One region of the Achromobacter sp. CF-sbj1-Ac2-l genome, then DNA from elsewhere that is predicted to be linked to it. Evidence: predicted binding sites of a transcription regulator. Region 1 holds the regulator's gene; the other holds the start of a gene.
The links. Region 1 encodes FliA, which starts transcription of late flagellar genes. Its sites were predicted from a motif close to CTAAAGTTTNNNNNNNNNNNGCCGNTA; they were not measured.

Region 1 (11,577 bases):
GGACGCACCCGGACCTGTCCGGCGTTGGCGCCGCGGCCCTTCAGGAAGAAGCGCTTGAGGCGGCTCTCTTCCATCTTGGCCACGCGCTCGGCCGGATAGACCGCCGTGCGCGCCCGGTTCAACACGTTGGTGTCGATATCGGTCGCCAGCACCGAGCAGGCGCTGGCGCGCGGGCCCAGGGCCTCGGCCAAAGTGATCGCGATGGAGTATGGCTCTTCGCCCGTGGACGCCGCACAACACCACACCGACACCGGGCCGCCGCGCTTTTGCGCGAAGTCGGCCAGGATCGGGAAGTGGTGCGACTCGCGGAAGAACGCGGTCAGGTTGGTCGTCAGGGCGTTGACGAAATCTTCCCATTCGGCCGCGTCCGGCTCGTTCTCCAGTTGGTCCAGATAGCTGGCAAAGTCCTGCCGGCCCAGCGCGCGCAGGCGCCGCGCCAGCCGGCTGTAGACCATTTCGCGCTTGTGCGCGCCCAGCGAGATGCCGGCACGCGCGTGAATCATCTTGCGCACGCGGGTGAAGTCCGCGTCGCGAAAATCGAATTGGCGGTCCACCGGAATGGACGGCGCCATGTTTGCTGCTGTCGCCACTGCCGCCCTCAGCGCTCAATAGCAAGCGCGTCTGGCGCTTGCAGCCGTGAATCGTCGCCGGCGGCGGAGCGACCCGAAGACAGGCGATGGGCCGGCACTTCGATCACTTCGCCGACGTTGATCTTGAACACCGCCACCGCCTCGGCCAGGCGCTGCGCCTGTTCCTGCAGCGAGCCGGCCGCGGCCGCCGCTTCTTCCACCAGCGCCGCGTTCTGTTGCGTCACTTCGTCCATCTGCGACACCGCGCGGTTCACCTGGTCGATGCCGCTGGACTGCTCCTCGGACGCCGCCGAGATCTCGCCCATGATGTCCGTCACGCGCTTGACCGACGCCACGATCTCCTGCATCGTCGCGCCCGCCCGTTCAACCTGCTCGGAACCCGCGCCGACCTTGGTCACCGAGTCCTCGATCAGGCCCTTGATTTCCTTGGCCGCCTGCGCGCTGCGCTGCGCCAGCGAGCGCACTTCGCCCGCCACCACCGCAAAGCCCTTGCCCTGCTCGCCGGCACGGGCCGCTTCCACTGCCGCGTTCAGCGCCAGGATGTTGGTCTGGAAGGCGATGCCGTCGATCACCGACACGATCTCGGAGATCTTGCGCGAACTGGCGGAAATGCCGTGCATGGTGTTGACCACTTCCGCCACGGCCGAACCGCCGCGCTCGGCCACGTCCGACGCGCTGGCCGCCAATTGGTTGGCCTGGCGCGCGTTGTCGGCGTTCTGCTTGACCGTCGAGGCCAGCTCTTCCATCGAAGCGGCGGTCTCTTCCAGCGAGGCCGCCTGCTGCTCGGTGCGGCTGGACAGGTCGGTGTTGCCGGCGGCGATCTCGTGCGAACCGGTATTGATCTCGTCGACGCCCCGACGCACCGAGGCCACCGTGCGCGTCAGGCTTTCCTGCATGCGCTTGAGCGCGGCGAAAAGCTGGCCGATCTCATTGGTGTTGCGGACTTCGACGCGCGCGGTCAGGTCGCCGCCGGCGATGCGGTCAAAATGATGGCCGGCGTCCTTGAGCGGCTGCAGCACGCGGCGGCGCAGGAACACATAGGTGGCGAACACCAGCAGCGCGGCGATCACGCCGCCCGCGCTCACCGCCAGCAGCACGAACTGGTAGCGCACCTGGGCCACCTCGAACGCGTCCAGCATCTTGCTGGCGCGCCAGAAATCAAAGCCTTCGACAGCGCGGGCGAAGCGCCCTTCGAGCGCATCCTGCACCTTCTGCACCTGCGCCTGGTAGGCCGGCATGTCGGCCTTTTCAAGCGCGGCGGTCAGCGGCACCACGCCCTGCTGCACCAGCGCGCCATACGAGTCCTCGACTTCCTTGAGGGACTCGGCCGCCTCGGCCGGTCGCGGCAGGGTCTTGAAATAGTCGAACTCCGCCTGGCCCTTGTTCTGCGCCGCCTTGGCGCGTTCCAGCAAGCCGGCTGCCTCGCTCGACAGGCCCTGCGCCAGCAGCGTGGGCTGACCGACGCTGCGGACGATGTCGCCATAATTGGACGTGGCCGCGCGGCCCAGGCCATTGAGGGTGTCCTTGTAGCTCAAGACGACACGGCCCAGCGCGTCGTTCAGTTCTTGCGATTGCTTGATTTCCGCCAGCGTCGCATTGCTGATGCGCAACGACAACACGCCCAGTGCGGCTCCGATCACCAACATGAATGAGAAGAACGCCAGCACCCACAACAGGCTGCTGCGTATCGTCATGTTCGCGAGAAACTTGCGCATCACAAGCACCACTCCTGACTGCAAACGTTAAGGAAAAGCGCCATATCGATTCCACAATATGGCGCGCCCATCTCCCTGGGAGGTCGCCACCGCCGGGGCTCCGCCCCGCCGGTCGCGCATCCGGGTCCGGTCCTTCCGATCAGGAAGCGACCTTCTCCACCAGGGCCATTTCATCGCTGGTCATCATCTTCTCGATGTCGACCAGGATCAGCATGCGTTCATCAACCGTGCCCAGGCCCGTCAGGTATTCGGTGGACAGGGTGGCGCCGAACTCCGGCGCCGGGCGGATCTGGCCAGCGTTGAGCATCAGCACGTCCGACACGCCATCGACGACGATGCCGACCACGCGGCGATCGAGGTTCAGGATGATGACGACGGTCTGCTCGTTGTATTCGACGCTGCCCAGGTTGAACTTGATGCGCAGGTCGACGATCGGCACGATGATGCCGCGCAGGTTGGTCACGCCCTTGATGAACGGCGGAACATTGGCGATGCGGGTCACCGTGTCGGCATCGTAGCCGCGGATTTCCTGCACCTTCAGGATGTCGATGCCGTACTCTTCGTCGCCCAGCGTGAACACCAGGAACTCGTTGCCGACATCTTCATTGCGCGCGGCTTGCGCTTGCGGTTTGGCTGCCATGGGGCTATTTCTCCATCAATTCAGAATGGCTTCGGGCTGCGACCAACGCTCACGGTTGGCGCGCGCAAGCGCAAATACGTCGACGATCAGCGCCACGCTGCCATCGCCCAGGATGGTGGCGGCGGAGATGCCGGGGACCTTGCGGTAATTCGACTCTAGGTTCTTCACCACCACCTGGTGCTGGCCGATCAGGTGATCCACCAGCAACGCGAAACGGCGGTCTTCGGCCTGCATGATGACGGCGATGGCCTGGGTCGGGTCGGTCTGGGCCTCGCTGACCGAGAACACGCGGTGCATTTCGACCAGCGGCAGGTACTCGCCGCGCACGTGCATGACGCGCTCGTTGCCAGCCACGGAGTAGATCTGGTCGTTGGTCGGCTGCAGCGATTCGGTCACGTGGTTCAGCGGCAGGATGAAGGTCTCTTCGCCCACCCGCACCGACATGCCGTCCAGGATCGCCAGCGTCAGCGGCAGCACGATGCGCGTGGTGGTGCCGTTGCCCGGCTCGCACGACAATTGCACGTGGCCGCCCATGTCCTGGATGTTCCGGCGCACCACGTCCATGCCGACGCCGCGGCCGGAGATGTCGGTGACCTTCTCGGCCGTGGAGAAGCCCGGCGCGAAGATCAGTTGCCAGATTTCGTCGTCCGGCGAGTTCTCGTTGACAGGCAGGCCCTGGGCCATGGCCTTCTTGAGGATCTTCTCGCGATTCAGGCCGGCGCCGTCGTCGCTGACCTCGATGACGATGTTGCCGCCATTGTGCTGGGCAGACAGCACCAGTTGGCCGACCGGATCCTTGCCGGCGGCGACGCGCTTCTCGGGCGTCTCGATGCCGTGGTCCAGGCTGTTGCGCACCAGGTGCGTCAGCGGATCGATGATGCGCTCGATCAGGCTCTTGTCGAGTTCGGTGGCGCGGCCGTAGGTCTGCAATTCGATCTGCTTGCCCATCTTGCCGGCGATGTCGCGCACCAGGCGCGGGAAGCGGCTGAAGACGTAGTCCATCGGCATCATGCGGATCGACATGACGGCTTCCTGCAGGTCGCGCGCGTTGCGCTCGAGCTGCTCCATGCCATTGAGCAGGCGGTCGTGCAGCACCGGGTCCAGCGTCGACGCGGTCTGCGCCAGCATGGCCTGGGTGATGACCAGTTCGCCCACCAGGTTGATGACCTGGTCGACTTTTTCCACGCCGACGCGGATCGAGGTGGATTCCTTGTCGACGTGGGCAGGAGCCGCGGCGCGGCTGGTGCGCGAGGCCTGCGAGATGGCTTCGGCAGCGGCGGCCGACTCGGCCACGGCGGGCGCGGCAACAGGCGCCGGCGCGGGTTCAGGGGCCACCGCCGGGGCCACGGCGGGCGCCGCGGCCGCGACGGGCGCGGGCGCCGCCTCTGCCGCGCTGGCCGGCGGCGCTTCACGGGCGATGTTGAGCTGGTCGGCGTCGACGATGAAGCAGCAGACGGCCTCGATGTCGTCCGGGGTGCAGGTGCTGTCGACCCAGACGGTCAGGACGCCGTTGGCACGCTGGCTGGCCTTGACCTGGCCGAGGTTGCCCATCTCTTCGAGCAGCGACTCGGCGTCCTTGTCCGACACCTTGGTGATGCGCACGCGCAGCGGCAGGCCGGCGGCATCGGCGGCAGGAGCCGCCTCGACCACGGGCGCGGGCTCGACCACGGGCGCGGCCTGCACCGGCGGCGGGGCGACCGGCGCAGGCGCGGCGGCCGGCGCAGGCGCGGCGGCCGGGGCTGCGGCAGCCGCGGGATCCTTGTGCTCGAGGGCGAGCTGCCTCAACACCGCGCAGATGCGCTCAAACACGGCTTCATCGGGCTCTTCGGAGGCCCGGTAGGCATCCAGTTGGCTTTTGAGCACGTCTTTCGTTTCCAAGAAAATATCAATCATGTCCGTACGCAGCGCCATTTCGCCGCGACGGATCGCGTCCAGAAGGTTTTCAAGCAGATGGGTGGTGCCCGCCAGCTGGTTGAAGCAGCCGAACGTCGCCGCGCCGCCCTTGATCGAGTGGGCCGCGCGGAAAATGGCATTGAGCTGCTCGATGTCGGGCGCGCCGACGTCGAGCTCGAGCAGCAACTGCTCCATTTGCGCGAGCAGTTCGTCCGCCTCGTCGAAAAAGGTCTCGTAAAACTGACTGAGGTCCAAACCAGAACTCATGACCCGTACGCCTTCATAAATGAACTTGCCTACGCGCCGGATTGCTCATCGAGCAATTCGGACGCCAATTCCACCAGCACATCGGGATCGACCGGCTTGGACAGCCAGCCGCATACGCCCAGATCCCGCGCCGCCATCTTGCTGTCCACGTCGTCTTCGGTGGTCAGCACCAGCACCGGCACGTCCAGGTACTGTTCCTGTTCGCGCAGGCCCTGGATCAGTTGCAGGCCGCCCATCACGGGCATGTTCCAGTCGCTCACCACCAGGTCCACCGGATGGTTTTTGGCCACCTCCAGCGCTTCCTGGCCGTTGCCGGCCGTCAATACCTTCCATCCCGCGCCCGTCAGCGTCGCCTGGACGATCATTCTCATCGTCGCCGAATCGTCCGCCACCAGAATCGTTGCCGCCATTGCTATCGAGCCCCTTCGGCGGGCGGCGTTGCCGCCGCGTCGCCCTGCTTGGTTGCCGTCGTGGCCTGGGCGGCGGCGTTCACCGCCTCCACGGCCGTTCCAACCTCGCGGGCATCCTTGGCGCTGACGTCCGCGGCCGCGGCGTTCTCGCTTTCGATGCGCCGCTGGGTGCTCTGGTTGAGCACCACTAGGCTGATACGTCTATTAACGGCCGCATATGGATCATCTTTAACGAGACTCATGCTCGAGGACAGACCCTGGATGCGCATGACCTTGCTTTCATTCATGCCGCCGGCCACCAGTTCCTGGCGCGAGGCGTTCGCACGATCGGCCGAAAGTTCCCAGTTGCTATAGGCGCGCTCGCCGCGGGCGTACTGCGACGCGTCGGTGTGGCCCGAGATGCTGACCTTGTTGGGCAGCTCGTTCAGAACCGGCCCCAATTCCCGCAGGATGTCGCGCATGTAGGGCTGCACCTCGGCGCGGCCGGTGGCGAACATGGGGCGATTCTGGTTGTCGATGATCTGGATCCGCAGACCTTCGGTGGTCAGGTCGATCAGCAATTGGGGCCGGAAGCTCTTGAGCACCGGACTGTTCTCGATGACGTTTTCCAGCCGCCTCTTGAGGTTTTCCAGGCGGTGCTGGTCGCGCCGTTCGGCATCACCCATCGGCTGGGCCTCGACCCGGTTGCCCTGGGCGCGGCGCTCGTCGCCGTCGCTGCGCAGCGGGTCGCGGCCGCCCCCGGGGACCGCGCTGGTCTCGGCCGAGCTGCTGGGACCGCCGGTCAGCGCCACGCGCAGGGGCATGCGGAAGTATTCGGCGATGCCCTTGAGTTCCTCGCGCGGCACGATGCTGATCAGCCACATCACCAGAAAGAACGCCATCATCGCCGTGATGAAGTCGGCGTAGGCGATCTTCCAGCTTCCGCCGTGGTGTCCGCCGCCGTGGACTTTCTTGCGGCGGATCACCACACGGTGGTTGTTTACCGTGCTCATGGCTCGCTCCGTCAGGCCTTGGCAGTGGACTTGGTCTGCCGGACGTGCTCTTCCAGCTCACCGAAAGTCGGCCGCACCGACGAATACAGCACCTTGCGGCCGAATTCGACCGCGAGCTGCGGCGGGTAGCCGTTCATGCTGGCCAGCAGCGTGGTCTTGATACATTCCAGCACCTTCATGGCCTCGTCCGTGCGGCGCTCGATGCGCGAGGCCAGCGGACCGACGAAGCCGTAGGCAAGCAGAATGCCCAGGAAGGTGCCCACCATGGCCTTGGAAATCAGGTCGCCGAGAATGGCGGGCGGCTGATCCACGGCGGCCAGTGCCTTGATCACGCCCAGCACCGCGGCCACGATACCGAACGCGGGCAGGCCGTCGGCCATCTGCCGGATCATGCTGGCAGGCACTTCGCGCTCGTGGCGGTAGGTTTCGATTTCCTCGTCCATGAGCGTTTCGATCTCGAACGAGCTCATGTTGCCGCTGATCATGATGCGCAGGTAGTCCGTGATGAACTCCATGAGCTTCTCGTCCTTGGCGATGCGCGGATACTCGCTGAAGATCGGACTGGAGGCAGGATCCTCGATGTGCGATTCGATCGCCATCAGGCCTTCGCGGCGCGCCTTGTTCAGCAGCACGTACAGGAGCGCCATGAGCTCCATGTAGACGTCCTTGCCGTAGCGCGAGCTTTTCAGCGTGTCGGGCAGCGCCTTCTTCACGAGCATCAGCGATTTCTTGCTGTTGCCGGCCAGGAAGGCGCCGAAGGCCGCGCCGAAGATCAGCGTCAACTCGAACGGCTGGTAAAGCGCGCCCATGTGGCCGCCCAGCGCTACGAAGCTGCCGATGACCGACACGATCACCACTAGAAAACCGATAACAATCAACACATCAGGCCCCTGCCAACGAAGTCTAAAACCGGCGTCAATGATCCCCTGTTCCCCCCGTCCCAAAAAGGCGGGTTACGGGGAGTTTTCCAGGGCTTTTGATGTATTTGGACGCGCCGCTCAGGAACGGGCGGCGTCTACGGCTGGCACGGATCGGCTGCCCGCGCGCGCCTTGGCGGCGGCACGGGTCTTGCCGGCCCGGGGTGGCGGACGGCAGATTGCGCACACGAAATCCGACTGCGGATCATGCGCGTGCGCAATGAAATGCCCGCCACACTGGCGGCAGGCGGAAAGCTGCAGCATGCCGCTATCGAAGAACCGCACCAGCATCCAGGCCCGGGTGAAGCTCAGCACGGGCTCGGCGGATTCGGCGTTGTCCACGCCGGCGTTCTCGAGATAGAGGCGGTACGCGTCGATGATGGCGCGGATGCCCTTGCTGCTGGTGCGCGTGTTCAGGAACGAATACACGTTGTAGAACAGCGAGGAATGGATGTTCGGCAACCAGGTCATGAACCAGTCGACCGAAAAAGGCAGCATGCCCTTCGGTGGCGAGCAACCGCGGATTTCGCGGTACAGACGTGCCAGGCGGTCATGGCTGAGGCTGGTTTCAGCCTCCAACACCTGCAGCCGCGCGCCCAGAGTGATCATGGAGCTGGCTAGCAGGATGTCATCCGCTTCCTGCGAAACGCTCTTGGTGGCCATTACGCGTGTCCGAGTGGGAATCGACAGGCCGTCAGGCCAGTTCTTCAACAGGTTGCTTGGCCAGCAGGATCGTCGCGTGCGCTTGCTGCAGCGCACCGCCCAGCACGTCGTGGGTCAGGGCCGACAGCAGGCTGTAGTCGTCGAAACGGAAACGGCACAGGAGCGAACTGGAGCTGGCCAGCTTCACCAGCTGAGCCGGAGAAAGACGCATCAGGATATCGGCAACCTCGTTGCTGAAACCCAGACGGAACATCGATGCAGCATAGTCATCGCGCAGCATGCGCTGCGCGAGAAGCAGGTAGGACAGATTCACCTCACGGATATCTGCCAGCAAAGAATTTTCGACTTGTTGCACGCCCGACTCCCTATTCCCTATCCCACCGAAGGGGCTTGATAACCAAGGACAATGGCAACGTTTGTTGCACAGTGTCCGCTGCATCCTGTTTTAATGCGAAATGTATCATTTGTTCGCAATTTAAGTAAAATTTACCACAGGTCATGTCATTTTCTATGACTTATATGACAAATCTTTGTTGATATCGCGCAACTTGAGACTTTAGATACACCTTGACATAGAAAGTCCTGACAAATGTACGTCAATTTGGCAAATAAGCATTCAAAACGTTGCGTGCTTTAAGGAATGAAATACCGGCTTTTGCCGACAATGACACCTTTCGATCACAAAATATTGCTAGCTTTAGCGTAGCCGCGCGTTTGTCGACAATGTCGCAAATTGACAACAACCGACAATGCGTCACGATGGACACCGCCTGACACTCCCGCAATGCCCCACGCAGATGACAGCTTGGTCGAATATGCCCCGCTAGTGCGGAAGCTGGCCCTGCAATTGCTCGCCCGGCTGCCGGCCAGCGTCGAACTCGACGACCTGATCCAGGCCGGCATGATCGGCCTCTTGGATGCGGTGCGCCGCTACCAGGAGACCGCCGACGCCCAGTTCGAGACCTACGCCACCACCCGCATCCGCGGCGCCATGCTCGACGAACTGCGTGGCCAGGACTGGCTGCCGCGCAGCGTGCGCGCCAAGGCACGCAAGATCGAACAGGCCATCCAGTCGCTGGAACAGCGACTGATGCGCGCGCCCACGGAAGCCGAGATCGCCCAGCAGATGGAGATCCCGCTGAACGAATATCAGACGCTTCTGCACGACGCGCAGGGTGTGCAGATCGTTCACTACGAGGATTTCGCGACCGAACCCGATACGGGCTCGGGCTCCGGCCAGTCCGACTGGACCGCCACGCTGAACCACGGCGCGGCCAGCGGCAATCCGCTCGATTCCCTGCTGGCCGGCGATTTCCGCCAGGCGCTGATCCACGCCATCGACTCGCTGCCCGACCGCGAGAAGCTGTTGTTGTCGTTGTGCTACGAGCAAGGCCTGAACCTGAAGGAAATCGGCGCGATCATGAACGTGACCGAGGCCCGCGTCTGCCAGTTGCGCTCGCAGGCCACCGCCCGCATCCGCGCCAAGCTGCGCGAACAGGCCTGGCAGGACCTGCCCCAGGAAGGGCAGATCGCGCAGATCATCTGAAGCCGCGCACGTTCGTGCCGATGTGGTCCGCACAAATCCGGGACCAGTCTGTATCGGCCTCCCACCCGACGAAACCCGGGCTCTTTCCGCCCTTTTTCAAGCCTTCCGCATCCACCATCGGCTGATAGGCTGTCGCCTGCACAATGCCTTTGCCTACGCGCGCGACCAAGCGGCCAAAGTTGCGGCCGCCTCGACACGGACTCCAAGATGACCGAACCCGATCTGTTGAACCAGGCGATTTCCAACGCCTACGACGAAACGCCCTATGTTTCAAACGCCATCTCCCATAGCGCGCCAGGCCAACTGCGGGCGGTAGCCCATCTGTTCGGACACGCGGCGCCGCCGCTCGATCAGGCGCGCGTCCTGGAAATCGGATGCGCGGCGGGCGGCAATCTCCTGCCTTTCGCGGCTGCCCACCCCGACGCAAAAATCGTCGGCGTGGACCTATCCTCGGCACAGGTGTCGGAAGGCCGCCAGGTCATCGAGCGGCTCGGGCTGCGCAATATCGAGTTGCTCGCCATGAGCCTGACAGACATCACCCCGGATTTCGGCCAGTTCGACTACATCATCACGCACGGCGTCTACAGTTGGATTCCCGCGGAGGTTCGCGAGGGGCTAATGCGAGTCTGCCGCGAGAATCTGGCGCCGGCCGGCGTAGCGTATATCAGCTACAACACTTATCCCGGTTGGAAAGTCTCGGAGGTGGTGCGCGACGCGCTCGTGCTGGGCACGTTCGGCGCCAGCACCAGCGCAGAAAAGCTGACCAAAGCGCGGGAAATACTCTCCATGCTGGAGCACGGCACAGCTGAATCCAATGCGCAAGCGATTGCGATACGCCACCTTGCCCAACATTTGCGCTCACAACCCAACCATTATCTACAGCACGAGTACCTGGAAGCGGTAAATTCGCCCTGCTACTTCCTGGAGTTCGTTGCCCAGGCACAGCAACACGGCCTGGCCTATCTGGCTGATGCAATGCCGGAAACGTCGATATCGACCAACTACGGCAACCACGTTGCCGCGCACCATCAACAGGTATCGCAAGGGTTCGACCGTGCTGTGCGCGAGCAATTTCTGGATATCGCGATCGGGCGCCAATTCCGACGCAGCCTGCTGGTCCATGCCGAACAAGCGGCCAACGCGCTGGAACAACCCGAAGCCAGCGGATTTGCCGATATGCATTTCACGGCGCTGCTGGACCTGGCGCCCTCCGGCGCCGCGGACGCGCCCCAGGACGAGCACCGTTACCAAGGTCGCACGGGAAAAACCTTGACGACGTCCGATCCCGGCCTCATCGCGCTGGTCGACCGCCTGCGCCTGGCGTGGCCGGCCACCGTTCCTTTTTCCGAATTACGCAGCCTGGTTCGCCCCCATGCCGCCGGACTCAGCGAAGAGGATCTGGACACGACCATCTATGTACACCTGGTGACGCTGCTCAATATGGGCGCCTTGCAGTATCGACTGGAGCCGGCCCCGTACCAGGACAAGATATCCGCCAAGCCCCGGCTCATCCCCGGACTGGCCACCCTGCTTGCGACGCAGCAAACGCAACTGGGGGCGTACAACCTGTGGCACCAGACATTGAATCCGCCCACCGACGAGATCATCAAATTCGTCATGGGCCGGCTGGACGGCAAGCAGACCCTGGTCACGCTGCGCAATCAGTTGCGCACCGCGCTGGCCGCCAACAAGCTGCGGCATCCCAGCGGCCAATCCGTGAAGAACGCGACCAACCTGGACGCGATCGCCCAGGATCTGCTCAAGCAAGTCCTGGCCAATCTGCAAAAAATGGCGGTCCTGCACTGACGATCGAGGCTTCGTCAGGCCCGGCCCCCGAAAAATTTGAGAATTCTTGAGTTTTGCCCTAAAGAACGATCCTGGGGCGCCGTAATCCTGGCAACGGAAGAACTATCGCATCAAAAATGCGTATTCCCGTTACACAGT
Region 2 (11,577 bases), 2.0 Mb from region 1:
TGCTCAGGCGTCGGGACGCCCGCGCGCGGGCGTGACACCCCTGTGCGCGCGCCGGCCGCCAGCCCTAACGGATCGCCGCCAGCTTCACCGCGAACCCCAGCAGGAACACGCCCGCCAGCCGCTCCAGCAGATTCGCCACGCGCGGGTTGGCGCGCATGCGCTCGGCCAGGTGGTGCGTCAGCAGCACCGCCGCCAGGCCGTAGAGAAACGTCAGCGCCGCCACCGTGACCGCCATGAAGGCGAACGTCACCAGGCCCTGATGCCGGACCGGGTCGATGAACAGCGGGAAGAACGCCATGTAGAACATGATCGCCTTGGGGTTCAGCAAGGTGATCATCGCGGTCTGGCGCAGGTAGCGGCCGTTGTCCATGCGGCTCGGACGCGGCGCGGCGCCGGGCTTGCTGCGCATCATCTGCAGGCCCAGCCAGGCGAGATACGCGGCGCCGGCCCACTGCACGATATGGAACGCCGTGGGATAGGCCGCCAGCAGCGCCGAGACGCCGGCCACCGCCAGCCACATCAGCACCTGGTCTCCCAGGATCACGCCGCAGGTCGCCGCCAGGCCCGCCTTGATGCCGCCCTTGCCGGTGGCGGTCAGCAGGGCGAAATTGCCCGGGCCGGGGATGATCAGCAGCATGATGAAGGCGAGCACGAATGCGCCATAGTCGGTGACACCGAGCATGGAAAGACTCCCGAAAAGGTAACGGGCATTGTAGATCCGCCCGGCGTGACGCGCGGCCGATCTCGCCGGCAACGAAAAGGCCGGCCCCCGCCCGCCGCAACGCGCGACGGAGGGGGCCGGCCCGATGGGCTGGCTGACTACGCGATCAACGCAGCAGCGACAGCACCGTCTGCGGCACCTGGTTGGCCTGGGCCAGGACCGACGTGCCGGCCTGTTGCAGGATCTGGGCGCGCGACATGTTCGACACTTCCGTGGCGTAGTCGGCGTCCAGGATGCGCGAGCGCGCGCCGGACAGGTTGTTGATCACGTTGTTCAGGTTGTTGATCGTCGACTCCAGGCGGTTCTGCACCGCGCCCAGTTGGCCGGACACTTTGTTCAGAAGGTTGAAAGCGGAATCTAGCGTTTTCATCGGGTCGCCAGTCTTGTCGCCCTTGCTGGTGCTTTCGAGCGTCAGGCTGCCGGCTTTACTGCCGGCTCTGGCGACGTACAACTTCTTGCCGTAGTCGTTGACGGCGACGTCTTTGTTGTCGGTGACGTCTGTGCCGATAGCAGCGCCAACCTGATGATGGAACGTGCTGCCGCCCGCGATGGCAGTGATGTTGCCGGTATCCGGATTGAACTCGTAGCGTCGGACAGTTTTGGACACCGTCGTCAGTTGCTGCTTGTCATCCATATACAGCAAATGATCGGCATCGGTGTCGAGTTGGCCAATTTGCGTTACCTGCAGGGTCAGGCTGAACGCGCCCGCTTCAATCTTGACTTCGGCAGGCGTAGCGGTAGGCTGGGCTTTGAGGTCCGCCGCCAGCTTCTCCTTGGTGATGGTCGCCTGGAACTTGATGTCTGCCGTCCCGGCGGCCTGGCTCTGGTACGTCGTGCCGTTCACGGTCAGTTTGACGCCTTCAGCAGTGGCGCCGGTACCGATGTAGGTCGTCACGTCGGCTAGCGTTGCCTGAGTAAAAGCAGCGGCACCCGGAGCGGCACCACCCGTCAGGCCGTCATTGACTGACAGATTGCCCGCGGGGTCCCAGTACAGCGCCTTACCGTTGACATCGGTGATGTTGCCGCTAGAGGTGATCAGGATGTCGGCCTGAGCGGTCTTGTTCATGTACGTAGCCGCGATCGGCTTGGCGCCGATCTGGCCCCTGATGGTTGCTTCGACGGCGGTATCCGTATCGGTATCGTCGTAGACGAAGTTGCCCGCGGCGGCGTCATACGTGTAGGTGGTGGTAGGTGCTGTACCGCCGCCTGCAGGCGCTGCGCCTGTCGTTTTGATAATGGTACTGCCGTCCGTCATCTGGCTCATCAGGTCAGTGGTCGTGGCGGCGGTGTTCGTTTCCGTGACGTCGTACTGATTGTCCGTGCCCGCCACAAGCTGGATGTTCGGGCCAATCATGTCGCTGACTTGGGCCTTCCTGTTATCGATAATGCCAACGCCGTTGACGTTGAAGCCGTCCAGGCCCAGCGTCTTGACGCTGATTTCGTTCAAGTCCAGCGTGATGGTTTCGTTGTCGTTGGCGCCGACTTGCAGCGTCAGGGGCGTGGCCTTGTCCGACAGTACCTTCACGCCGTTGAAGTCGGTCTGCTCGGAGATGCGGTTGATGTCGGCGAGGCGCTCGTTGATTTCGTCCTGGATGGAGTCGAGCTGCTCTTGCGAGTAGCTGCCGTTGGCGGCTTGCACCGACAGTTCGCGCACCCGCTGCAGGTGGGCGGTGATTTCGGAGGCGGCGCCTTCCGTCGTCTGCGCCAGCGAGATGCCGTCGTTGGCGTTGCGGGCGGCTTGGGTCAGGCCCCGGACGTTGGACGTGAAGCGGTTGGCGATGGCCATGCCGGCGGCGTCGTCCTTGGCGCTGTTGATGCGCAGACCCGAGGACAGGCGCTCGATGGCGGTGCCCAGCGCGGACTGGGATTTGTTGAGATTGTTCTGAGCGACCAGCGACAGATAGTTGGTGTTGATGACTGCAGCCATGTGTTAGCTCCTTGGCAGAGTGAGGCTTGATCGAGGCGGGCAGCGGCGCTGCCCGATTGCCAACGTGATGAACCGAGAATCAGCGTTCGGGTTCGTCCGTTGCCAAAACTACGACCCTGCCAAATTGATCTTTAGACGATCGCGGCGCAAACGGCTGTCTTATGATTTTTGATGAGTTTTGCTGGAAATTTTCTGAAACACGAGCTTTTACTCGCACGAAAAAGAAGGCCCCACTCGCGGGTAAGCGGGTGGGGCCTTCGGCCTTGTCTCTCTTGGGGAAAGTTGCAAGACATGTGTAGTGTAGGCGTTTGGGCGCCGCCGAAAACTCATGAATACTCAACGGCGCAGTGGAGCGCGAACGGGGAGGGGGCGCCGCGGCGGGTATCGTCGGGCGCCGGCGGCGCCGCCGCGCGCAAATCAGTCGTGCGTCGCGATGCCGATCCTGCCCTCGCGCAGCACCAGCAAGGACCCTTCGGAATAGATGTTGCGGATCTGCAAGGGGGCATCGCGCAGGGTCGCGAGTTTCTTGCGGACCCGATAGAGCAGCGCGTCGATGCGGTGCTGATCGTAGATGACTGCCGGATAGCCGAGATTCTGCGACATCCGCTTGTGGCTGACGGGGTACTTCGGACTCTGGATCAGCGTCGCCATGACGATGGATTCCTTGGCCGTCAGGCTTAGCTGTTGGCCGTCCGACGATCGCAGTTGGCGCGATTGCACGTCCAGGGTCCAGTTGCAGTGTGAGATCGGGTCCGGCGTCGCGGTCACGAGCCGGCGTTCGAGCGCGCTGACGGTGACCGCCAGCAGCGCAAGCTGGATCGGCTTGATCAGGTAATGGTCGGCGCCGTCGCTCAGGCTCTGCAATTGAGCGGGCATGCGCACGTTGTCGGTCAGTACGATGATGCCCATGGCGGGAAACGTGCGGCGCAGCGGCGCGATGTGGCCGAGCATGTCGCCATCGGGCAGCGACGCGGCGGTCACCAGGATGCCGGGCGGGGACTGCCGGATGTGTGCGAGCGCGTCCTGCACGGTGCCGCAGACGTGCACGCCGCGGCCGAGGCCGGCGATATGGTTGGACACGCTTTCGGCCCATTCCGGCGGATCTTCAACGACAAGAACGCGCATACCTGCGATTGGTTTCCCGGGCCACGGACTGCGTCGACGACTGGACGGCGGGCCTTCTTCCGCCAGCGCGGCATCGCGGAAGCGACGCCCATCCGATTCTAGATTTGTCCTTGCGGGAAAACGCGGTTTGGCGTCTTAATGCGGTCTGATATCAAGGTCGGCGTCGCGGCAAGATTGCGGGAGGAGACTCGGGCGGCGGGTGCGCGGCCTCGGTGCAAAGGCCCGCGTCTTCAGAAACAATCGCAACAATAGTTTTCTTGCGAGCGCGCCCTGCGCGAGCCTCCCGGCACCGTATCGCCGCGCATCATCGCGCCGCGGCCCGTGCGAATGCGGGCTTGGCGTCCGCCCCATCGCGCCGGCCGCGCGAAATCCCACCGTGTTGCCCGCGTGGCCCGATGTTTCAGCGTGCCTCGCCGCGCTTGCGCTCCGGCCCAGAGGCAGTAGCATGCGCGCTCAGACCGATTCAGCCTCATTTAAGGACCGATCCATGACCTTGCCGCGCCCGCGCCTTGCCTTGTCCCTCCTGACGCTTACGCTGGCGCTGTCGGGGTGCGTGAACATTCCGTCCTCGAACGGATACGGCACCCGCGACGATCCGCGCTACGGGCAACTGCTGGACCTGATCAACGAGGCGCTCAAATCGGACATGGCGGTGGTGCTGGTGGCCGACCTGATGCCGCACGCGACGCTGAAAGACGCCTTGACCATGACGCAGTGGACTCCGACCGTGATCTGGATGCACGAGAAGGCGCCGCAGGTGACCTTCAGCCGCAAGTTCCAGACCAATGCGCTCAAGCGCGACCCGAAGGAAACCTACCTGTTCCAGGCGTTCGAGGTGCATATCCTGCCGCCCGGCAAATACCTGCTGACCGGCGGCGACGACTACAAGCTGAATGCGCTGCTCGATCAGGTCGGGGCCAAGCGCGGGCCGGAGGGATCGGGCCGCGGCGCCAACGGCACCGCCTATCTTTCGCCGGAACTCTATCGCGAGTTCTACAGGCAGCAGGCGTGGCGCGACGCCACCACCCACAGCGAGACCAAGACGCGCCAGGTCTGCACGGCCGTGCACGTGGCCTCGGGCGCCTGCGTGAGCTGGGGCGAGCAGCAATACACCGAGACCTCGGCGGGGATGCCGGCGGGCTACTACGAGGAAACCGATTCGCGCGATATTCCCGCCATCAAGGTGCAGGCGCGCATCCCGCCCAAGCAGGCGCTGGCGAGCTTCACGCTGCAGGGTGGACAACTGGTACTGAGCCAGCGCATGCACCTGAAGACGCCCAGCTACAAGTTCCGCCAGTCGGCCTGCCGCGCGGTCGACCCCAAGATGATCGAGTGCCCGCTGGAGGACCTGACCGTCTACACCCGCCCGGCGCCGATGGAGTTCGCGCAGAAGTACCTGGCGCAGCGGACCCTGAGCGCCGAGCACCAGGCGCTGCTGGCCAAGCTGCAGCCCATGCAGATCACGCCGCTGGGCAAGCAGGGCATGGAAGATCCGATCTGGGGCGTGCCGCTGTCGATGGACAAGGGGCGCTAGGCCGGCGCGCGGCGGGAAAAAAAGAGAAGAGCGCGCAACGCGGCGTTGCGTTTGGCGGGGGTAAACTCCCCCACCGCCCCGTCGCATCGGAGCGCCTGACCGTCGCCATGCAACTGTCCCACCCGGATCGAGGAGTGGACGATGCAACGCCATTTCCTTGTCCTGTTGTTGCTGTCGCTGACCCAGATCGTCGGTTGGGGCGTGGTCGGCGTGCTGCCGGTCATCGCCGCGCCGGTCGCGTCCGACCTGGGCGCCACCTTGCCGTCGATATTCCTGGGCACGTCGGTCATGTATGTCGCGATGGGGCTGGCCGCGCCGCTGACCGCCCGCGCGTTCCGCCGGTTCGGCACGCGCCGGGCGATGGCGGCGGGCGCCGCGCTGATCGGACTGGGCCTGGCCCTGTTGGCGCTGTCTCCGGGCCTAATGGCCTTCTGGGCCGCCTGGGCGCTGATCGGCGTGGCGGGCGCCGCCTTCCTGACGACCGCCGCCTATGCCTACGTCGTGGAATATGCGCAGGCACAGGCGCGCGGCCTCATCGGCACGCTGATGCTGGTGACGGGCCTGGCGGGCAGCGTGTTCCTGCCGGTCACGGCGTTTCTCGATCACCTGATCGGCTGGCGCGATGCGCTGCTCGTGTACGCCGCCGTCATGGCGCTGGCCGTGGGCCCGCTGCTCTGGTTCGGCCTGCCCGCGACCGGGGCGCCCGCGACCGCGGCCGCGCGGCCCGGCGCAGGCGCCCATGGCAGGATCTTCGCGCTGCTGGTGACCGCGATAGCCTTGAACAGTTTCGTCACCTTCGGCATCCAGGCCGTGGGCGTGCCGCTGCTGCGGGCCATGGGCATGGATCTGGCGCGCGCCGTCGCGGTTGCGTCGCTGCTGGGCGTTTTCAAGGTCGGCGGGCGCTTGCTTGACCTGCTGGGCGGCGGGCGCTGGGACGGGCTGTCCACCGGCATTGCCGCGGGCGCCATGATTCCGCTGGGGCTGGCCGCCATCTGGATCGGCGGCGCGGGCCTGCTGCCGGTCGTCGGCTACCTGCTGCTGTTCGGGGTCGGCAGCGGCGCCTTCGCGGTGGCGCGGGCCACCATGCCGTTGGTGTTCTTCGACAAGGCCGGCTATGCGGCGGCGATGGCCGCCATCGCCTTGCCGATGAATCTGATCAACGCCCTGGCGCCGCCGGCGCTGGCGGTGTCGATGGAGCAGGCCGGCGCGCCGGTCACGTTCGCGCTGCTGGGCGGGCTGAGCGTGCTGGCGCTGGCGGCGCTGCTGGCGCTGCTGGCGCTGAGCCGCTTGCGACCGCCGTAGCGGTCGAAGTCCGCCCAGGCCTCGGACCAGTTGAAGGCGACGCCGACGATGCCGACGCCGCCCAGGCGTTGGTCGACGGCCAGCAGCTTCGCCGCCGCGCGCATGAAGGTATCGCTGACGTTCGCATCGGGGGCTCGCGGATCGCTTGGACCTTGTCGCACAGGTTGCTGGCGTCCAGGGACGGCTATGCAGCGCTACGTATCACTGGGATTTATAAGGGGCTTAAGCCGTTGCTTGAACCAGCGCGGTGAACAGCCGAGCAAAGTCGTCATTCCTAGGGTTATCCCTAATCTCTTCCTCGCCCTACCATGCCGGTCCGGTTCAACAAGGCCCCGGAACAACAACAGGCGATCATCGCGCCACCCGGCCGGGGCGACATAGGAAGCAAGCATGTTTGGCCTATTTTCTGGTCTGCGTATCCGCGCCCGCCTGTCCGGCGCGTTCTTGATGGTGGCGCTGCTGGGCGGCGCGGTCGGCGCCTTCGGCGTGTGGGGGCTGGCCCGTATCAACGACATGAACAGCCAGCTCTACGAGGTCGAATTGCGCGGCCTGTCCGACATGAAAAACGCCAACCTGCAGTTGGTGTATGCCGGCCGCGCCCGCAACAGCTATCTGGCGGCCTCCACCGAGGCCGAACGCGAGGCCAGCCGTAAACAGTTCGACAGCGCCGTGCGGCGGCTGGACGCGCTGCGCGATCGCGCCGCCAGCTACTACCTGGCGCCCGAGGACCGCCAGTTGCTGGCGCGCTTCAGGCAGGCGCAAGACGCCTGGAAGCGCGACGCCGAGGCTTTCTTCACCGCCGCCCGCGAGCTGCCGCTGCGGGCGAAGGATTCGCGCGCCGTCGAGATCGAAAAGCACGTGATTGCGTCCTCGGAGCAACTGGACGGCGTCATGGACCGGCTGGCCGAGTCCAAGGAAGCCAGCACCGCGCGGTCGGTGCAGGCGGGCTCCGACCTCTACGAACGCACGCGCCTCATCATGATCGCGCTGTCGATCGCCGGCGTGGCGCTCGGCATGCTGCTGGGCGGGTTCATGACGCGCGGCATCGTGCAGCCGCTTGGGCAGGCGGTGCAGGCCGCGCGCCGCGTGGCCGCCGGCGATCTGACCGGCGACATCCGCGTCGTCACGCGCGACGAGACGGGCGACCTGATGATCGCCCTGCAAGCCATGAACCACGGCCTGGCCGCTATCGTGCGCGATGTGCGCGATGGCTGCGAAGGCATCGCCTCGGCGGCCTCCGAGATCGCCCAGGGCAACGCCGACCTGTCGCAACGCACCGAGGAACAGGCCGCCTCTTTGGAGCAAACCGCCGCGTCGATGGAGCAACTGACCAGCACCGTGCAGTTGAACGCCAGCCACGCCGGCCAGGCCGAGCAACTCGTCACCCAGGCCTCGGCCGTGGCCGTGCGCGGCGGCAATGAAGTCGATGGCGTGGTGCGCACCATGGACGCCATCTCCGACAGCTCGCGGCGCATCGCCGATATCACGAACGTGATCGACAGCATCGCCTTCCAGACCAACATCCTGGCCCTGAATGCCGCGGTCGAGGCCGCGCGGGCCGGCGAGCAGGGCCGGGGCTTTGCCTTGGTGGCGGGCGAGGTTCGCACCCTGGCGCAGCGCTCGGCCGTGGCCGCCAAGGAGATCAACGCCCTCATCAACGAGTCCGTCAGCCGCGTCGAAGACGGCGCGCGGCAGGCCGGCGCCGCCGGCCGCACCATGCGTGAAGTGGTGGCCAGCGTGGGTCAGGCCGTGACGCTGGTGCGCGAAATCGCTGGCGCCTCGGCCGAACAGTCCACCGGCATCGGCCAGGTCAATCAGGCCGTGGCGCAGATGGACGGCGTCACCCAGCAGAACGCCGCGCTGGTGGAAGAGGCCGCCGCCGCGGCCGCGAGCATGCGCGAGCAGGCCGGACGGCTGACGCAACTGGTCCGGCGCTTCCAGGTCGATGCGGTCACCGGCGCACGCGTGCTGGCGGCGCGACCCCTGCCCGCGCTGTCCGCGTCCGAATGAGAGAGGATCGTCTCATTATTGCGAACAACGGAATATGCCGTTTCGGTCGCGGATATTTGGCAGAATGGATTCGGGTAAAACGTTTCGCCGATCGCGGCGAGGGCTGGCGCGCGGCGGCCGCCGGCCCTCGCGAGTGCGTCGCTTAGAAGTAGGCCAACGCGTAGGTGACGTTTGCCTGGACCGAGCCCGTGCTCGACGTGACCGCTCCGGGTCCGCCCACAACGGACATGCGGGCCCAGTAGCGCAGCTCGTTGCCGCCGCCGGTCAGTTGCTTCGCGTTCGCGGCGCTGGGGGTGGCGGCAAGATTGACGGGCGTGGTGCCATCGCTCTCGAGCAACTGCACGGCGACGGCGGTGGCGGTTCCGGTACTGGAGATCTTGCCCAGCTGGGTGTTCGTGAAGGTGCCGAGGAACTGGACCGCCACCTTGGACAATTTGCCGTTCGGGTTGGGGGTGGTCCCCGTATCCTCGTCGAACGAGCAGCCCGTCAGGTGGATGACGACGGGCACCGAGTCGGAGAATTTCCCGGGGCCATTCAGCATGCGCTGGGAGACCTGGCCCAGGTCGATCGTCATGTTGCTGTCGGCGGCGGAGATGGAGCAAGGCCCTTCGATGACCGTCGCCGAAAAGGTGATGGTGCCGGAGCCGCTGGTGCCCGCCGCAAATCCTGGCGCTGAATGGAACGCGACCGCGGCGGCGAGGGCGAGAGTGGATTTCTTGATCATGGGTGACTCCTGTGTTTCCTCTGTGGAAAGTGCATGAATGGTCGCGGACCGTATCTGGCGGTCCGCAACCGTGAAAAAGCGTGCGCGGGTCGCGTCCCTATTCCTTGACCCGTTCCTTGAATACGCAAACCCCCGCCGCACAGTGGTAGCGGCTGACGCGCATGCCGCCGTAGTCGTCGACATTGCCCATCATCAACTGCTTGGCGTCCGCGGGTAACTGGGCCTTGACCGCTTGCTCGGACAGCGGCGCGAGCATGATCGGCGTGTCGAAGCCGGGCAGCAGTTGCTTGCTGTCCGTGCCCAGCCACATCACCGTGAGGTAATAGGGCGACGTGTTCTTGAGCGTCAGGGTGCGGCCATCGGTGCGCGCCTGCAGGGCCTGTTCCGGCGCCGCCTCGCCGCGCTCGCCCAGCTTGGGCGGCCGTATGAACAGCTTGAGCTGGCTCTGCGTGGTCAGTTGCAGGAGGCTGGCGTCCTTGTCCTTCGGCGCCGGCGGGATTTCGCGCACGTTGAAATAGAACAGGGTCTCGCGGTCCTGCGGCAGGCGGGCCTTGGCCGCGGCGCTCATCTGCATGATCCGCACCTGCGCCTTCTTGCCCGCGTCAATGCGTTGCAGCGGGGGCAGCGCCAGCAGGTCGTCGGTCATCTTGCCGTCCTGGTCCTCGACCCAGGCCTGCGCCAGGTAGGGGGTATCGGTGCTTTCGTTGGTCAGCACCACCGAGACCGACTTCTGTTCGGTGCCCAGGATGATGCGGGTGCGATCCACATTGACCGCGCCCTGGCAGAGGGCGGGCAAGGCGAGCCAGGCGCAGAGCAGCGGTCCGGTGATATGTCTGAGTTTCATGTTTTCGCTTTCAAAATGAACGTCATGGGATGCGGGATATCAGGTCTCATTGGCAGGGCAGCGGCTGCGGGCCCTGGGCCAGCGCCGCGGGCGCGGGCAGGGTCAGGTGGCATTCCTTTTCGCCAGCCCAGGTCACGGTGAGCGCGTCGCGGTCTTCCGCGGTCACGCCGCTCAGATAGACCAGCCCCTCGTCGCCCACCATGCCGGCCGTCATGCCGGAACGGGAGGACAGCACCAGGGCGCCCAGCGGCGGGGCGTTGCCGTCGCTCAACCGGACATGGCCCAGCACCTGCTCGCCCTGGCTGGCGCGGATGCGGGAGTAGCCGATGGCGCCCTCGGTCAACACCTGGCTGATGATCGAGTCGGCCACGTCGACGTCGTCGGGCAGGGCGTTCACGTCCACCGCGACGTTGCTTTCGCGGTAGCTCGACACGTTGTTGACCACGGCGATGCCAAAGCGATTGGTAACGCCGTTGCCGTAGTCCACCGGCACGCCAGTGATCCCGTCGGTGTCGACCACCAGGCGCGGTTCGTTGCCGGAGGCCGGCTGGCCGAATGCCGCGCCCGCGGCCGTGGCCGTCATCGAGCCATACCAGCTCAGGCCGACGTTGCGGTATTGGCCGGGCTGCACGGTGAAGTCGGCGCTGGCTCGGCCATAGGGCGTGCGGCTCTGGATGCTGCCGCTCATGCTCTGGCGCCGCGAGTCGTAGTAGCGTTCGTCGCTCGCGTTCAGGTTCCAGGTGGTGTTCGGATGGCTGAAGTCGGTGTAGCCGACCGTGTGCTGCATCAGGCTGTCGCCGCTGCGCTGGTAGCCATAGCTGAACTGGCGGTTGTCGCCTATCGGGATGCTGATCGTGGCGTAGATCTGGTTCTCGGCCTGGCCATAGAAGCTCTGGGTACGGGCCAGCGACAGTGACATGTTGATGTTGCGCAGCGGCCCGATGTTGGCGTTCTTGCTGAGCGTGATCATGTAGTGGTTGTTGGTCGCCGAGTCGTTCCAGTAGTTCAGCCGGCTCAGCGACAGCGACACGCTCATGTCGAGCGGCTGGATGTGCTGGCTGTATGCCACCGTGTAGCTCTGCTTCTCGTCGCGGAAGAATTCGTCGCGCAGCACCGAGCGCATGACGTATTCGGGCAGCGACAGGAAGTGCCGGCCGGAGAATCGGTAGCCCATGAAGGCGATGGTGCTGCCCAGGCCATCGAAGGTCTTGGCGTAGTTGACCCGGTAGCTGTAGCCGGTGCGGCGCGGGGCATGGGCGAACGGCAGCCGGGCGTCCGAGCGCGTCACGTCCGCCGACAGGGCGCCCAGCCGGCCCAAGTTCTGGCCGGCGCCCAGCGCCAGCGCCCGGTATCCGTCCTGGGTGGCAACGAAGCCGCCATACAGCGAGGT

Region 2: ACUDCK_RS20230 (flagellin N-terminal helical domain-containing protein) is a predicted target of FliA. The motif match lies at 2,757-2,783, and genes of this name have one in related genera.

The regions. Positions count from the first base shown of each region.
Region 1 is NZ_CP199855.1:2,457,468-2,469,044, reverse strand. It holds gene ACUDCK_RS11265 (CheR family methyltransferase) at 1-572, opposite strand, end outside; gene ACUDCK_RS11260 (methyl-accepting chemotaxis protein) at 599-2,305, opposite strand; gene cheW (chemotaxis protein CheW) at 2,445-2,945, opposite strand; gene cheA (chemotaxis protein CheA) at 2,961-5,105, opposite strand; gene ACUDCK_RS11245 (response regulator) at 5,135-5,515, opposite strand; gene motB (flagellar motor protein MotB) at 5,518-6,507, opposite strand; gene motA (flagellar motor stator protein MotA) at 6,519-7,388, opposite strand; gene flhC (flagellar transcriptional regulator FlhC) at 7,506-8,087, opposite strand; gene flhD (flagellar transcriptional regulator FlhD) at 8,119-8,442, opposite strand; gene ACUDCK_RS11220 (RNA polymerase sigma factor FliA) at 8,872-9,633, shown strand; gene ACUDCK_RS11215 (class I SAM-dependent methyltransferase) at 9,841-11,439, shown strand.
Region 2 is NZ_CP199855.1:4,440,385-4,451,961, reverse strand. It holds gene ACUDCK_RS20240 (N-acyl-D-amino-acid deacylase family protein) at 1-35, shown strand, start outside; gene ACUDCK_RS20235 (LysE family transporter) at 65-682, opposite strand; gene ACUDCK_RS20230 (flagellin N-terminal helical domain-containing protein) at 828-2,648, opposite strand; gene ACUDCK_RS20225 (response regulator transcription factor) at 3,066-3,773, opposite strand; gene ACUDCK_RS20220 (hypothetical protein) at 4,261-5,307, shown strand; gene ACUDCK_RS20215 (MFS transporter) at 5,449-6,609, shown strand; gene ACUDCK_RS20210 (methyl-accepting chemotaxis protein) at 7,000-8,619, shown strand; gene ACUDCK_RS20205 (fimbrial protein) at 8,762-9,343, opposite strand; gene ACUDCK_RS20200 (fimbria/pilus periplasmic chaperone) at 9,441-10,187, opposite strand; gene ACUDCK_RS20195 (fimbria/pilus outer membrane usher protein) at 10,234-11,577, opposite strand, start outside.